4 regions of the Vibrio sp. 2132-1 genome follow, and region 1 is predicted to be linked to each of the others. Evidence: predicted binding sites of a transcription regulator. Region 1 holds the regulator's gene; each other region holds the start of a gene.
What was found. Region 1 encodes PurR, which represses purine synthesis genes. Its sites were predicted from a motif close to TNANGNAAACGTTTNCNTNA; they were not measured.

Region 1 (4,219 bases):
ATTCTCTAAGGTTAAATACTGGCCAAAGTTAATACCTAAAAAGACGATAGCCGCTAGTAGGATGAGACCTAATATCAGTTTCTTATTCATAATTTTGATTCCAATTTGGGATATATGTAATAAGACAGTAGGAAAACCGAAAAAATTTCACAAAAAAACCGCAGATTAGACTGCGGTTTTACAAGATAGTTTTTAGGCCGACTTTTATTGGAGGCCGTTCATCAACTCATCTCGGCGAGCTTGAGGTACCACACTCCAATGAGTGCCGTTGATAGCCCCTTCTAGTGCCCATAGCAACTCAATGTTGACGGTTGCAGAGTGCGTATCTCTTATCGCTTTATAGGCGTTAAGCGCACCTTCCTCTTCAAGCTTCTCTACGGATTCGATGCCGGCTTTTTTTAGCATGCGCTCGGTAGCCAGTCGTAAGTTAGGCAAATCTTTCAAACGGTTAGGCTTTGTACTTGCTTGCTGTTCTTTCTCAAGCTTTGCCTTTTTCAATGATTGATTCGCTACTTCGATTAAGCGTTCGCTTGATTCCCATAAATCGCTGGAAATAGCGTAGTACTTTGTAACGACTGGAAAGCCACGTTTTTTATAAACGTAAGGCTTTAGCCCTTGTTTCTCGAAGTCAGATGAAGTTTTTTGGTCTGCTCTGATATGAAGCTGATTGTTTACCACTAGTGCAAACATTGTTTCATCAGCGAATAGTCCGAAGCCACCAAACATTGAGCGCGACTTGATATTACCAAGTGCCTCAAATAGCTTCATAGAGTCTTTGAGTATCGGTTTATCCATGTTTTGTTATCTCGGTGTAATTAATATTACGCCACCAAAAGTCAGGTCCGAGAGAGTAGCAAACATGCGTAAAAACAATGTCATTACAGAGTAAAGTCATTGCTTACACACTTGCCATCGGTAACCCCGCTACCTTCCATATCGTAATATGGTTCAGGCCGGAGGCTTTGCGTCCCACTCTTTCGAATGGTTTGCCCTGTGCGTGACACAATGAGCATACTTCTTATATTGAATTAACATCACGGTTTAGCGTTAAAAGTGTGATTTCGGTTCAATAAAAATGATAGATTGAATGCTCTATTTTGCATATGGAAAGGTGCAAATTGGCCTTTGAAAAGGAGTTCTTAATATATATTACATTTATATAAAACAGGGAGTTAACGTTAGTCAATTGTTATTAGAGTGGTGTGAAGTATTAGAGAATGCTTAATTTTTCCAAAAAAATAAGCGCCCCTGTAGAGCGCTTATTTAACACGGTTAAATACAGTGAAATTTAGTTCATTTTTTTCACAGTATTTCGAATTACAAGCTCAGGTTGCATCTCGAAAATTCGTTTTTCGTGTTCTTTATCTTTGATACGCTCAAGTAGAATTTCGAATGCATTTTTACCAACACGACGTTTAGGTTGGTGGATAGTCGTTAGCGGTGGAGAGAAGTATTCCGCAAGCTCGATGTTGTCGTAGCCGATCACTGAAATATCTTCAGGAATTTTGATCCCGTTTTGTTGCAAGCGGCTCATTAGGCCTAGAGCCATTGTGTCGTTAAAACAGAATACCGCCGTCGGGCGCTTGTCCATTGCGGTAATTTTATCTGCAACTAATACGGCCGTATCACATTCAAAGTTACCTTCAAGGATCCAGTCTTCATTTACAGCTAGGTTCGCTTCGCTCATTGCGCGACGGAAACCTGCAATGCGCTCTTGGCAAGCAAGCTTTTCAAAATGACCGCTTAGACAAGCGATATCCGTATGACCATTGTCAATCAGATGTTTGGTTGCAATGTAGCCACCTTCTTCTGAGTTATCCATGATCTTGTCTGCTTGTGAGCTCTCTGGGCCCCAATCCATGACCACTTTAGGAATGTCCGCATGACGGTCAAGCATCTCTTTTAGTTCTTCGGTTAAGTCAGAACACATCACTAGGATGCCATCAACGCGCTTTTCAGCCAGCATACGAATGTAATCGCGTTGTTTTTCGTAAATCCCGCCTGTGTTACATAAAATCAGAGTATAGCCTTGGCGGTAACAGTAGCTCTCAACGCCATCAATCACTTCTGAGAAAAATAGGTTAGTTGATTGAGTTACTAACATGCCAATCGTACGAGTTGAGTTGCATTTTAGGCTGCGTGCAACGGCACTTGGCGCGTAATTCAGCTCGTCAACGGCTTTCATTACTTTTTCTTGCGTTGCTTCTGCAACGAAACGCGTTTTATTGATAACGTGCGAAACTGTCGTAGTGGAAACGCCGGCTAAGCGAGCAACGTCTTTTATCGTGGCCATAAATGGTGTCCTGTATCGAGCTACTGAAATATGTCGTATTGGATGTACCTGATGCTCTAATGGTTTCACACCTAGCAATATAAAATTGGCGCTAAGTGTCTCGGCAGCGGTTGATCCAAGTGCGACAAAAGGGTACGTAGCAGCATCGGTCGATGAATTTTATCTTTTTTCTATCTGATGAGAAATTGCCATCAACCTGTTAAGAAAACACAAAAACCGCTATATTTCAGCGGTTTACATATAAATCATATTTAATCGTTTGCGCTCACATTTTAGCCCTATGTGAACTGACTAGCAATGTTTTCAGCAAGAGATTTGTGTATTTGAAGTCACATTTTGACTGCTAAATAACCAAGCGTCTTTGCGCTAAGTTAAGGCAAACGAATATTATACCCAAGTTACTTACAATTGGTCACTTTCAGGCATACAGGAAGCCCGATAGGCAGGCTCCCTAAAAATAGGCGGCAATTATTCACCAAGAAGGTAGGCGCTGTCTAGTTTACAAAATGCAACTAATAGTTTCGCGACACTCGAGTAAAATCCAAATTCGTCGAATTGTTTACATTTGTCTGAAAACTGAGGTAACCAAGACATCAATTGTTGCTGGATAAAGTCGTTTTGTTTAACGAAGGCTTCTTCCATGTGTTTTTCTTGTTCAAGCTCGTTTGAGCGGATAATCATGTTCCCGAGAAAGTCGAGCTCAACGGCTAAGTGATCCGCAGGTTCCTTTAGGTTTTCGTCTACTTGAACGCCAAATTCAGCCATCAACTTTTCCATTTCCTCAGCTGGCTTGTCATTCAGTAAACCTGATTCACCAATGTACATGGATGCGTAAGGAAGAGCGCCGTATTTTTCTGTCTTCAAAAACAGTTCACAAAAGTCAGCTGCAAGCTCTAGTTGTGCATCTTCACGATCTTGTAACCGATTCAGCGCATCAACTAGGCTATCAACGGCTGGTTTTAGCGACTCATTTTCACCTAAACCTGCGAGAAAACTGCGAATTTCAACACTGTGATAGGCTTCCAATTCTTTCTCTGTTAGTTCTTTTGCGAACAAGCTCGAAAACCACCAGTAAATTTCAGCGCGTTTTTCATTAAAAGCTTTCACTTCTTGCATTTTGGGCTCCTGAATGATGCTTCAAGTCATGCATCACAAAGTCAATTAGGGATATCCCCTAAGTGTAATCAATTAAAATGAATAGCAGTAACTATAATTGTTATGTTTTATGGTCAAAAATGACCGTTTATTAATAGCAATGGGCAAGCTTGTTTTGAATCAATAAAAACGCTAAATCTTGCGTTTTAATGTATCTATGACTAGAAATGTTACTAGTTATGAATAGAATACGTCTTGGATAATAAGAAGACAGAAAAGTGGTGTAAATGAGCTATCACGTATTAGTCGTAGAAGATGATGTTGTAACTCGTAGTAAGCTTGCGGGATATTTCCAAAATGAGGGCTACCAAGTCAGCGAAGCAGAGAGTGGCGCAGAAATGCGTGAAGTTTTGCAAGCGGGCGATGTAGACCTGATCATGCTGGATATTAACCTGCCTGGTGAAGACGGCCTGATGCTTACTCGTGAGTTACGTAGCCAATCGGATATTGGTATCATATTAGTAACAGGACGCACGGATAGCATTGATAAAATCGTAGGCCTAGAAATGGGTGCTGACGATTATGTGACAAAACCTTTTGAACTGAGAGAGCTGTTAGTTCGCGTTAAAAACTTGCTGTGGCGTATTTCAGCAGCGCGCAGTGGCAGCTCGAAAGCGAATGAAACCAGTGAAGAGCACATTGTGCGCTTTGGGGAGTGGACATTCGACATTCAACGTCGCGCACTTAGCCGCAACGGTGAGCCAGTAAAACTAACTAAAGCAGAGTATGAACTTTTGGTGGCATTATCGTCTTATCCTAACCAGGTGTTAA
Region 2 (4,219 bases), on a different contig from region 1:
ACCACTTGCCAGTAGAACGTTACGTTCCACCATCAGAGTTTGACGAGCTAAAAGAAGTTGCACTAGAACTTGGCTTCACGCATGCAGCGTGTGGTCCATTTGTTCGCTCTTCTTACCATGCCGATATGCAAGCTCAAGGTATCGAGATTAAATAAGCTCTCGCTTGTTTTGAAGAGAAAAGGTTGGCTCAGTGCCAACCTTTTTTGTATCTGACAAATGATGATAAAAAGCCATTCTACCACTGTCATTCTGAACAGCGAGGAACGAGCGTGATTCAGAATCAGTTTTCAGAATACTGATGATTTTTAGGGAAACTCTGAGTAAAAGAGTGTGCCTCAACAAGATTCCTGATCTCGCCTAGGCTCGTCGGAATGACGTGGTTTGGATATATTGAAAAGGGACAGTGTTGGTAGCCATCCCCTTATCACACTCTCTCGCTATATCTCATTCCAAACGCCAGACAAACAAAAAGGCCCTCAAATGAGGACCTTTCATCAATCAAATAATCAAACCGAATCGCAGAAATAGAACGAGTTCGCCTGAGTTATTTTCAAAAAATGTTAGGCGTAAACTGGTAGACGCTTACAAATTTCTAGCACTTTCTGTTTTGTCGCTTCGATAACTTCTTCGTTGCCGATGTTATCTAGAACGTCACACATCCAGTTTGCTAGCTCTTTTGCATCTTCTTCAGTGAAGCCACGGCGAGTGATCGCTGGCGTACCTACACGAATACCAGACGTTACGAATGGGCTGCGTGGGTCATTTGGTACTGAGTTCTTGTTTACAGTGATGTTTGCTGCACCTAGTGCCGCGTCTGCGTCTTTACCAGTGATATCTTTGTCGATTAGGTCAACAAGGAACAAGTGGTTTTCTGTACCGTTAGATACGATTTTGTAGCCACGTTCTTGGAACTGACCAACCATTGCTTTTGCGTTTTTCACTACGCGAGCTTGATAAGCTTTGAACTCTGGCTCCATCGCTTCTTTGAACGCTACTGCTTTACCAGCTATAACGTGCATTAGAGGGCCACCTTGACCACCAGGGAACACTGCTGAGTTCAGTTTCTTGTACATATCTTCGCCAGCATTTGACAAGATAAGACCACCGCGAGGACCTGCTAGTGTTTTGTGCGTCGTTGTTGTTACCACGTGAGCATGCGGTACTGGTGTTGGGTATTCACCGGCGGCGATAAGACCCGCTACGTGCGCCATATCAACAAATAAGTAAGCACCTGCTTTGTCAGCGATTTCACGCATGCGTTTCCAATCAACGATTTGCGAGTAAGCAGAGAAACCACCGATGATCATCTTAGGTTTGTGTTCAAGTGCTAGCTGTTCCATCTCGTCGTAGTTGATTTGACCAGCTTCATCGATACCGTAAGGGATAACGTTGTAGTGCTTACCCGAGAAGTTTACTGGTGAACCGTGAGTTAGGTGACCACCGTGTGCTAGGCTCATGCCTAAAACTGTATCGCCAGGGTTAAGAAGCGCCATGTAAACTGCGCTGTTTGCTTGAGAACCTGAGTGAGGCTGTACGTTAGCGTACTCACAACCAAATAGTTGGCATGCACGCTCAATTGCTAGTGCTTCAGCTTTATCTACGTACTCACAACCGCCGTAGTAACGCTTACCTGGGTAGCCTTCAGCGTATTTGTTCGTTAGCTGAGAACCTTGCGCTTCCATTACACGTGGGCTTGTGTAGTTTTCAGAAGCGATAAGTTCAATGTGTTCTTCCTGGCGAAGAGTTTCTTCCTGGATAGCTGCGAACAGTTCCGCATCGTAATCTGCGATGTTCATATCACGCTTAAGCATCTGTATCTCCTGACTCAGATTAGTACTGAAAGTTGCAAAAAAACTGTTGAATGACCCGACGCAAACGTTTTCGTCACCCTAATGGCGCGCATTCTACATAATTTGATTTAGGTCATAAAGAGAAATTTACAATTTTTCTCATGCAGTTTTTTCATGATGACAAGCAATGTTTACCATGCCAGCATTGCAATCGCATAACGACAATCTATTGCCTGTCAAATTTGTGCTTTACACCCTGTAAAACAGCAATTACATAGGTTTACCGTAAATTTTACCCTCTAGCTACCGAAAAGATCATCTTTTTACTACTATGCACGCCTTATTTATCACTAATGACTGCAACATTGATGGAAAAACACTCATTAAAAGAAGACTGGATAGCGATTCTCACGGGTACCTTTTTAGTAGCTCAAGGCGTTTTCTTTCTCCAATCCGCTAACCTTCTAACGGGAGGCACGACTGGATTGGCTCTGCTTATTAGCCAATTTACACCTTTTACCTTTGGTGTGCTGTACTTTTTAGCAAACAGTCCTTTTTACTTACTAGCATGGAAACGCTTCGGCCGTCATTTCGCCATTAATAGTGCCATTTCTGGCGCGTTGGTTTCTATCTTTGCCGATCATCTTTATTTGCTAATCTCGCTCGAATCGGTAAATGAAGTTTATTGCGCCGTCGCAGGCGGGCTTTTAATGGGGCTCGGTATGCTGATCCTATTCCGACATCGCTCCAGCTTGGGTGGCTTTAACGTGCTGTGTTTGTTTATCCAAGACAAATTTGGCATTTCAGTTGGCAAAAGCCAAATGGCAATCGATGCATGTATCCTGTTTGCTTCATTCTTCTTTGTCACACCAGAAGTGATTGGCCTTTCAATTTTGGGGGCGTTTGCACTCAATCTCGTGTTAGCGATGAACCACAAACCGCACCGCTATTCCGTGACCTACGGTTCATAAATTTTTGATAATGATTGAAGCGCGATTTATAAGATTTCGCGCTCCAATCGCTATATAATACTTCGCGATTTCCAAATAGATCGGTACGGTATGCGCGACTTTCTGCAACAAGCTAAACAGACTCACAGTTATATTGCGATTGGAGAGCTGATCTATAACCCGAAGACACAGACCCTTCATCAAGATGTTATCGCGATTGATCTTGAACCTCGCACCATTGAATTATTAGAACTGCTGTTAACAAGCGTTGGCCACCCACTCTCTGCTGACACCATTATTGAAACCATTTGGCAGAGCAAGTTCATCTCTAAGAATGTGCTCACGAACCGCATTAGCACCTTACGTGCCCTGCTACAGCAGTACTTACCCGAATACGATGCCGCTAAGCTTTTAGTCACTTACCCCCGCAAAGGCTACTTTCTTAACCCTGCCAATATTCGTTTGGTGCCACCAGCGAAAAGCCATCGACGCGTTATCCCAACTCAGGTTGCGAGGAATAAGAACTTCAAGCTGATTTTTGCTTATAGCTTGTGTGCCATACTTGCAGTTTGTAGCGTGACGCTCGCAAGCTTGTTATGGCAACGCCAAGAAATCTCAACACAACAAACACGTCATCAACTACTGATTCCCAAAGTCGAGCTACTACTCAACCGTGTCGATTCAATCGGCTCTCAGGCGCGAAAATACCGCATACTGGTCAAAGCCATCTTGCTGCAACAACAAGTCGAATATCCATACACCGACATCGCCAACCAAGATGCTCCCAGTTACTTTCTTGATCCTATCGGTCATACGCCATATTTCCCTGGCGCACGAAACATGCAGACCAGCGACTACGAGCTCAATATCGAGTTAAAAGACGGCGCAAAACAGGGCATCTTGAAAGCGCAGATGAACCTTATTTATCCTGCGACGGGCAAGCTGGCGTTTCGCAATGAGTACACACTGCGTTTATCTTCCTTACAATCGGATATTTTCCAAATGCACTCGGATGTCGCGCAATACTTCAATCTGCCTGCACCTTCGGCAAGTACGTGGCAGCTTTCGGGTGTTCACAAAAAAATGTTATTCGAGAATGCCTTTTCTAGCCGACCTCTCCGACAATCTGATGAGTTTGCGGCTATCACAACGGCAAGACATCTCGCCTTATACGAGCACGAACATCAAAAGCTGGAAGCGTATTTAACTCAAGTACAATCGTCGTTTGATGTTTTGCCAGATGAGCTGAGCCTCTGGTTAGGTCTATTGCATTTCAAATTAGGTAACTTAGACAGGGCAAAAGCTCTGTTAACGACACCAGATGGCGACTCACGCATCCAAAACGCACTGATTTATACCTTTGTGTCTCACATTGCTTATAAGCAGAACAAACTTGAACAGTTCCGTCTCAACTACATGGAATCACTGGTGGCGCTGCTGCGCGTTTTACCTTCCGAAACCTTGTTTGAACGTCTTTCT
Region 3 (4,219 bases), on a different contig from region 1:
TGTAAAACAGGCGCGTTGATGTAAGGCAGGAGAGCTTTGTATCAACGATTCAAGAGTAGAAGGCCTGAGATAACTCTTTTCACAGTTGTTGAGAGTGAGTGGATAGGTAAGTAGACCACTCACTCAATGAATATGCTCACTTCACTGATAGCGATACGTTATCACTGCACTAAGAGAGACCGACGATATTTCCTTCATCATCAAGATCTAAATTCATAAATGCGGGTTTATCAGGTAAGCCTGGCATCGTCATCACGGTAGCAGATAATGCATAAACGAATCCTGCGCCCGCACACAAGCGCAGCTCGCGGATTGGGACGGTAAAACCAGTTGGTGCGCCTTTGACTGCGGAGTCTGTGGTTATCGATAGTGGTGTCTTCGCGATGCAAACCGCTAAGTTGTTAAAGCCTAATTGCTCAAAATGTTTGAGCTGTTCAGTCGCGATAGGAGTCATTTCTATATTGGTTGCTCCATAGCCCGCTTCACATACTGCCATGAGCTTTTCGAGTAATGATTGCTCTTTGTTGTATAACGGACAAAACTCTACAGGCGTGTTACACGCATCAATAACATGTTGAGCTAGTTCCGTTGCGCCTTGTCCGCCTTGCGAAAAAGCGGTGCTGATGGCTACTTTAACTTCGGGATTAAATTGGTGAATTAGATCTTCAAGAGCTTTAAGCTCTTTCACACAATCTTGTGGAAACTGGTTAATGGCAACGACAGCAGGTAAACCGTATTTATGAACGTTATTTATGTGCCATTTTAAATTTTCAAACCCAGCCTCCAATGCTGCTTGGTCCGGATTAAAAATGGAATCTGGAATAGCCATACCTGGCCGTAAATCGTAGTGTCCGGAATTCGCTTTGAGGCCGCGTAATGTTGCTACGATCACTACACAGTCTGGGGCTTTGTTGGCGGCAGCAGCTTTAATGTTACACGCTTTCTCAAATCCCATATCCGAACCAAAACCGGCTTCAGTTACCGTGTAACCTGACAGTTTTAGCGCAATATCGTCCGCGATAATGGATGAATTTCCATGGGCGATGTTTGCAAATGGACCTGCATGGATCAACGTAGGAACACCTTCTAGAGTTTGCATCAGTGTTGGTGCAATCGCCTCTTTTAGTGTTACTGCCATTGCTCCTGCAACTTGTAGATCTTCCGTAGTGACGGGGTTTCCGTTCAAATCGTACGCTACGACAATTTTCCCGATACGTTGACGTAAATCTTTTAAATCTTTGGCTAGTGCAATGATAGCCATTAACTCGGAAGCAGCTGAAATATCGAACCCTTCGTCACGCTCGAAACCATTGATGGTTTTTCCTGCATCATTGAGGCCAATTTTGACTTTACGTAGTGCACGATCATTATGGTCCATCACTCGTTTCCAAGTAATACTGGCCGTGTCGATTTTAAGTGCTCTTAACCCGGTGCGTGATTCAAAGGCATCATAACCCTCGCGTTGCTCATGGAACAAGCGAGCGTCAAGAGCGGCTGAAGCAAGGTTGTGCGCCGCTGTCACTGCGTGAATGTCACCAGTAAGGTGTAAGTTTAACTCTTCCATTGGAGCTACTTGAGAATAACCACCGCCCGCTGCGCCACCTTTAATACCGAAGACGGGTCCCATCGAAGGTTGCCTTATACATGCAATAACAGATTGATTAAGCTTTGCTAAACCTTGCGCCAGTCCTATCGTCGTAACGGTTTTTCCTTCGCCAAGAGGAGTCGGCGTGATCGCAGTGACGAGTACAAGTTTACCGTCATCATTTGCTTTGAGTCGTTCCAAACATTTTGTGTGGACTTTGGCTTTGTGCTTCCCGTGAGTGTCATACTCTTCGGGCAATAGTCCTACTTTTTCCGCGATAACATCAATAGAAAAAAGTGGTGTGTTTCGGCAAATTTCGATATCTGACTGCATGGAGAATCCCCAAAGTGGCACACGGGTAGCGTTGAAAAACTACCTGAGTTATAACGAGTATTATTGTGAGGCAAAGGTCTGCTTGGTGATGGTACTGTTTCGGTTAGGCTTGTAAAGAGTTTACTGCTTCGTATTGTGCGACATACTAACGAAATCTACTCGTTATAGTGTTAGATAAAAACAAAAAGGCCACCAAATGGTGACCTTGATATATTTTTAGCTTTAAAGCTGTCGTTTTAACGATCCCAATAAGTCTCTTCTAAGCTATCTTCTCGTTCAGGAAGCGCTCGCGATAGGCGAGGAGAGTGCTGCGTCAACACTTCATAGCTTACTCGGTTTGCGTATTTACAAATCTGAGAAAGAGAGGAGTAGGTTAAGCATCGTACTTCGTGCTTTTCTGAGTTAGGCACTTCTTTTTGGTGGAAAGAGTTTGCTGCCATGTCATGCAGTAAGGCTGAAAGGGCTGCATCACCTGCACCATTAGTGTTCTTAATCTCTAATGGTCCACCAAGGTAAGGGCCGATGTGAGAGTAGACCTTCATTGGGTTTTGACAGTCTTCTTTACGCATCGCACGACTAAACTCGTACTGGTTAAAGGCTTCGAGGGAGCTTTCAAGGATGTCGTGTGTGGTTTCTCGTTTTACTTTCTCGTCGGTGTAACCAGCCATGTACAGACCATTTGGTCCTGCCGTACACAGTACGAGATCAACCCACTCAAGTGCTTTATCAGCAGCTGCTAGCGGCTCTGTTTCACCTGTTAGCGCCGCACCTTCTTCTTCATTCATAGCGACAACAGAAATGTTTTCGCGAATGTATTCTTGCCACCACTGTGCGTTACCTTCGATAACGTACTTCGTCCCTAACGTAAGTACAACAGGGACATCGTGCTTCTTAGCAAAGTCGATCGCTCTTTGTACCGCTTTAGGCATTGGATCTTCTTCTTTACCACGCATTAGGTAAGAAGAAACAACCAGGGCTGATGCTTTCTCAAAGATCTCTTCAGGAATGCTTTCCGGAAGTAGTTGATTCATATGACCTTCGTTGATAGCAAATGTACGCTCACCGTCTTGAGAAATTAGGGTGTAGCAGCGACCAATAGGGCCATCTACCGTTTGTAAATGGTTAAGGTTCATGCGTGAAGACGTACGGCAAAGGTAGCGGTAAGCAAAAGAACCGACTTGAATGTTCTTAGACATCACACCGAGCAAAACGGATTTGCTATCGGCTAAAACTGAGTAGTTGTGAAGAGTATTGCCAATCGTGTCACCTGGGTATTGGTGTGTGATCAGGCCTTGCTCAACCAGTTCTTCGTAAAGAGCATCTGCTTTGCTTTCTTCAAGAACGAGCGAATGTCCTTTACTCAGGTTGTATTTCTCTAAAAACGCGTCATCTACACGTGCTTCGATATCTACAATGGTTTGACCGACACCAACAATAGTTGGGCGATATAGCTTAGGTGCCTGTCGGATTTGGTTTACTAATGGATCTCGAGCGTGAGTTGGGAAGTAGTGTTTAGATTTACGCTGACCAGGAAACTTCATGCTTGTTCTTGAGTGAGAAAAAAAAGAGGCGGGATTGTATCACAAAAAAATGAAAATCGTGGCGATTTATTACAAAGAAGTCTGCTCGCTGAAAAAATCAGCGAGCTGAGTAAATAGCAACCAAAGCAGCTGCAATTTATGACGCTTGTCGTATTGCAATGGGTTGTTTTTTAAACTTGTTGCTCAGCAGCGCCCGGAAAGAGCCTGCTCCGCGCTAACTAAATTTACCCGCGTTACTTTTTCACTTCAGTTGGCTCAACGTAAGCCTTGGTACCCCAAAGTGGGACTGTCGAAAGGCTATGCTTAAAACTACCATCGGTCTCTTTTGTTGTATAAGACAAGTAGAGTAAGGTTTGGTTATCGGCATCATAAATACGGCGAACCTTCATTGTTTTGAAGAAAATGCTTTTTGACTTCTTAAATACAATTTCACCGGACTTACTCTTATCTATTTTTGCAATCATTTCCGGTGTGATTTCGCCAGTCTGACGACATGATATTGAGCTATCACTTGGATCTGCTAAGCTGAAATCCGCTTCGATAGAGGCGATGTGACATGTGACACCTGTTACTACCTCGTCTTTCAACTCACCGACTTTGATGTCTTTCAAAGTAAACCACCCGAGCCCCACGTCAGCAACATCGTTATCTGAACAACCAACTAGAGTAGTAGCAAGCAATGCACTTAACAGCATCTTTTTCATTATTTTTGTCCTTAACTAGGAAAGATATTGATGAAATCTATCAGAGGTTTGCACCT
Region 4 (4,219 bases), on a different contig from region 1:
TACTGTTAGCGGCAAAGATGGAGGATGAAATAGTCGGCAGTTCACCACTTAGAGAAGCGGATGTGGAGTTAATGATGACATCATACTCTTCATCAATACTTGCCATCTCTTTGGCGAGGATAGGACCGTGAGAGACAAACAGCTCTGCAAGCTCCTGTGCTTTACTAAAGGTACGGTTGGTAATGGTTAAAGAGGTCGGCTTTTGATCAAGTAGTGGCTTAATAACACCACGAGCGGCACCACCAGCGCCAATAATTAGGATTCGCGCGCCTTCCAATACAACCTGATGCTGAAGCAGATCTTGCACTAAACCTGCACCATCAGTGTTGTCACCGATGATTTCACCATCGTCTAACTTCTTGAGGGTATTTACCGCGCCTGCTAACTGAGCCCGTTCTGTCAATCGACTAGCAAATTGATAAGCATCTTCTTTAAATGGCATAGTGATGTTGCACCCCTTGCCACCTTCAGCAAAAAACACCTTCGCCGCGTCAATAAAACCATCAACAGGTGCACTTTCTGCGGTATACACCAAAGATTGATTAGTTTGACGAGCAAACAAGGTGTGAATGAATGGCGACTTACTGTGTCCGATAGGATTACCAAACACGGCATAGCGATCGATTTGCTGGGTCATTTCCTTACCTTTGTTCCTTACTTAGATATAGAGAAAACAGGGCCACCTGATTACAGATGACCCTATCACTATCTATCTATATAGAAAAGGAGATTCCGTGCTTACCACTCTCGGGCCGTTAGGTATCGCTCGTAAAGTTCAGCTTCTGGCGATCCCGCTTCTGGCTCGTAGCAGTACTCCCAGCGAGCGAGCGGCGGCATTGACATCAGAATCGACTCAGTACGCCCACCACTTTGTAAACCAAATAAGGTGCCACGGTCATACACTAAGTTGAACTCTACGTAACGGCCGCGACGATATAGTTGGAATTCACGCTCACGCTCACCATACTTGATCTCTTTACGACGAGAAACGATCGGCAAGTAAGCCTGGCAATAGCCTTCACCCACTGCTTTGATGTAAGCAAAACACTTATCAAATTCCCACTGGTTTAGATCATCAAAGAACAAACCGCCAACACCGCGAGTTTCATTACGATGTGGTAGGAAGAAGTATTTGTCACACCATGCTTTATGCTCTTGGTAAACATCGTCACCAAATGGCGCACAAAGCAGTTTTGCAGTGTCGTGCCATGATTGGCAATCTTCTTCAAATGGATAGAACGGCGTTAGGTCAAAACCACCACCAAACCACCAAATTGGGTCTTCGCCATCTTTTTCTGCAATAAAGAAGCGGACATTGGCGTGTGAAGTCGGTACGTAAGGGTTTTTAGGGTGAATAACCAAAGAAACACCCATCGCTTCAAAACGACGACCCGCTAGCTCTGGGCGATGCGCTGTCGCAGATGCTGGCATTTCTTTCCCTTCCACATGCGAGAAGTTCACGCCTCCCTGCTCGAAAACAAGGCCATCACGCAAAACACGTGAGCGACCACCGCCACCCAGACGCTCTCCTTTTTCACGTTGCCATGCATCTTCGACAAAGACGGCCTTTCCATCTTCTTGTTCTAACTGCTGACAAATGGAGTCCTGAAGTGACATCAAGAACTGCTTTACGGCGTGCTTATCGATCGCTGACATACGTTATTACCTATTACGTGAAACCTAATGATGGCTGGCTAGCAGGGTTAACCCTGTCTTAATATTTGTGAAGTTTTGGCGTCACGAATCTCGCTGGGTTTATCACGACCGCTGGTCTCGCCACGAAGAATGGCGACCAGCTTATCACCCAACTGTTCTTCGACTTCTTCCGTGGTCATACACGGTGGTAAGCCGGAAAGATTCGCGCTGGTAGAGGTTAACGGCTTTCCGAATGCATTACACATTTTTTGCACCAAAGGATGATCAGTCACACGAACCGCAATTGAATCAAACTGCCCTGAAACCCAGTTGGATACTTTATCGCTCGCTGGCATGATCCAAGTGTATGGGCCTGGCCAAGTGGCATGAACAGTCTGTAATTGTTCTTCAGTCAACTGAGATTCATCAATATAAGGCAAGAGCTGATCGTAACTTGCAGCGATGAGAATCAGCCCTTTTTCTACCGGACGCTGCTTGAGCTCTAATAGCTTTTGAATTGCTTCTGGGTTATCTGGATCACATCCGACACCAAAAACCCCTTCTGTTGGATAGGCAATCACTTCGCCTTGCTTGAGTGCGTTGAGCACTTGTTCAAAGTTATCCACCGATTACTTCCTATTTGTTTGACTGTGTTGTTTTCACTAAGTGTACAAATATTCATTCTCAGACACTAAAGCAATTTTTTTATAAAATGTATCAATAGCGCCAACAACAAGACGCAAACGTTTGCTTGAGATAAAAATCCCCGTATAATGCGCACAAATTTATAGCTCACCTAATTTTTGCAGCTTAAAGGAGTTTGAGATGAAAGTCGGTATCATCATGGGTTCTAAATCCGATTGGCCAACCATGAAACTAGCAGCGGACATGCTAGATCAATTTGGCGTGCCTTACGAAACAAAAGTCGTGTCAGCACACCGAACTCCTCAATTACTGGCTGACTACGCCAGTGGCGCAAAAGAACGCGGCATCAAAGTTATCATCGCAGGCGCAGGTGGTGCAGCCCACCTACCTGGTATGGCGGCGGCGTTTACTAGTTTGCCAGTGCTTGGGGTTCCCGTTCAGTCTCGTGCACTGAAAGGTATGGATTCACTGCTTTCTATTGTACAGATGCCAAAGGGAATTGCGGTTGGTACATTGGCGATTGGCGAAGCGGGCGCAGCAAACGCCGGTATCCTAGCTGCGCAAATCCTAGGCACTCATGATGAAAACATCATGGCGAAGGTAGAAGCATTCCGTAATGAGCAAACGGAAACAGTTCTCGCAAATGCAAACCCTGCAGAGGATTAATCAGATGCATGTACTGGTTCTTGGTGCGGGTCAGTTGGCTCGTATGATGTCTCTGGCTGGTGCGCCACTGAATATTCAAATTTCAGCTTACGATGTCAGCAGCGGTGATGTCGTTCACCCTTTAACTCAACAGGTACTTAGCCATGGCTTGGAAAATGCGATTACGCAAGTTGATGTGATTACTGCCGAGTTCGAGCATATTCCACATGACGTGCTCAAGGTTTGCGAAGCGAGCGGCAAGTTCCTACCAAGTACGCAAGCCATCAAAGCAGGTGGTGATCGCCGTATTGAAAAAGCACTGCTTGATGATGCTGGCGTGCGCAACGCGAAATACTACGTCATTGAAACTCGTGAAGACTTTGAGCGCGCAATTGAACACGTTGGTATGCCAATGGTTCTGAAAAGTGCATTGGGTGGCTACGATGGTAAAGGCCAATGGCGCTTAAAAGAAGCTTCTCAAGTCGACGACATTTGGACTGAGATGGCAGAGTGCATTGCCGCAACACCAACTCAAGCGATTGTTGCTGAGGAATTTGTCCCTTTTAACCGCGAAGTTTCACTGGTTGGTGCTCGCGGTAAAGATGGCAGCGTTGAAGTGTACCCTCTGGCAGAGAACGTCCACACCAATGGTGTATTGAGCCTTTCTACTGCGATTGATGCACCAGAGTTGCAAGAGCAAGCAAAACAGATGTTCACGGCCGTTGCCAACAGCTTGAATTACGTTGGTGTGCTAACGCTGGAGTTCTTCGATGTTGACGGTACTTTGCTAGTCAATGAAATCGCACCACGCGTACACAACTCTGGTCATTGGACTCAACAGGGTGCAGAAACCTGTCAATTTGAGAATCATCTACGCGCCGTGTGCGGCATGCCTTTGGGTAGCACGAAGTTGGTTCGTGAAACCTCGATGATTAATATTCTTGGTGAAGACACACTACCAGAAGCATTGCTAGCGATGGATGGTTGCCACATTCATTGGTACGGCAAAGAAAAACGTGCGGGTCGCAAGATGGGCCACATCAACGTATGTGGTGACTACACTGGCGAACTTAATCGTAAACTTTGTGCATTAGCAGACGTATTGGATGAACAGGCTTTCCCTGCCGTACATGAATTTGCCAAGCAGTGGCAAGCATAGAAAAGCAGCGGAATAAATAGCAAAAGGGTCGCACGATGCGACCCTTTTTAATTCCTTTGATATATTTACCCTTGCTGGGTGTGCTGACACTTACGATTAGCACATTGCAATTTCACACCACTGGCTAGTTTCTTC

Region 2: a site for PurR is predicted at 1,868-1,887, ahead of glyA (serine hydroxymethyltransferase). Genes of this name have one in related genera too.
Region 3: a site for PurR is predicted at 1,985-2,004, ahead of R8N47_RS13440 (formate--tetrahydrofolate ligase). Genes of this name have one in related genera too.
Region 4: a site for PurR is predicted at 2,371-2,390, ahead of purE (5-(carboxyamino)imidazole ribonucleotide mutase). Genes of this name have one in related genera too.

What each region holds. Positions count from the first base shown of each region.
Region 1 covers NZ_JAWPON010000013.1:80,644-84,862, reverse strand. Annotated here, with positions in the region: gene R8N47_RS15740 (TVP38/TMEM64 family protein) at 1-90, opposite strand, end outside; gene R8N47_RS15735 (TfoX/Sxy family DNA transformation protein) at 205-795, opposite strand; cyclic di-GMP riboswitch class I at 912-1,001, opposite strand; gene purR (HTH-type transcriptional repressor PurR) at 1,289-2,293, opposite strand; gene torD (molecular chaperone TorD) at 2,762-3,409, opposite strand; gene torR (two-component system response regulator TorR) at 3,676-4,219, shown strand, end outside.
Region 2 covers NZ_JAWPON010000012.1:20,351-24,569, forward strand. Annotated here, with positions in the region: gene lipA (lipoyl synthase) at 1-155, shown strand, start outside; gene glyA (serine hydroxymethyltransferase) at 561-1,811, opposite strand; gene R8N47_RS14630 (YitT family protein) at 2,159-2,761, shown strand; gene R8N47_RS14635 (winged helix-turn-helix domain-containing protein) at 2,852-4,219, shown strand, end outside.
Region 3 covers NZ_JAWPON010000010.1:181,572-185,790, reverse strand. Annotated here, with positions in the region: gene R8N47_RS13440 (formate--tetrahydrofolate ligase) at 170-1,918, opposite strand; gene R8N47_RS13435 (inosine/guanosine kinase) at 2,155-3,459, opposite strand; gene R8N47_RS13430 (CreA family protein) at 3,693-4,163, opposite strand.
Region 4 covers NZ_JAWPON010000018.1:1,105-5,323, forward strand. Annotated here, with positions in the region: gene aroE (shikimate dehydrogenase) at 1-637, opposite strand, end outside; gene hemF (oxygen-dependent coproporphyrinogen oxidase) at 739-1,656, opposite strand; gene R8N47_RS18540 (L-threonylcarbamoyladenylate synthase) at 1,704-2,261, opposite strand; gene purE (5-(carboxyamino)imidazole ribonucleotide mutase) at 2,461-2,946, shown strand; gene R8N47_RS18550 (5-(carboxyamino)imidazole ribonucleotide synthase) at 2,951-4,084, shown strand; gene R8N47_RS18555 (type I DNA topoisomerase) at 4,150-4,219, opposite strand, start outside.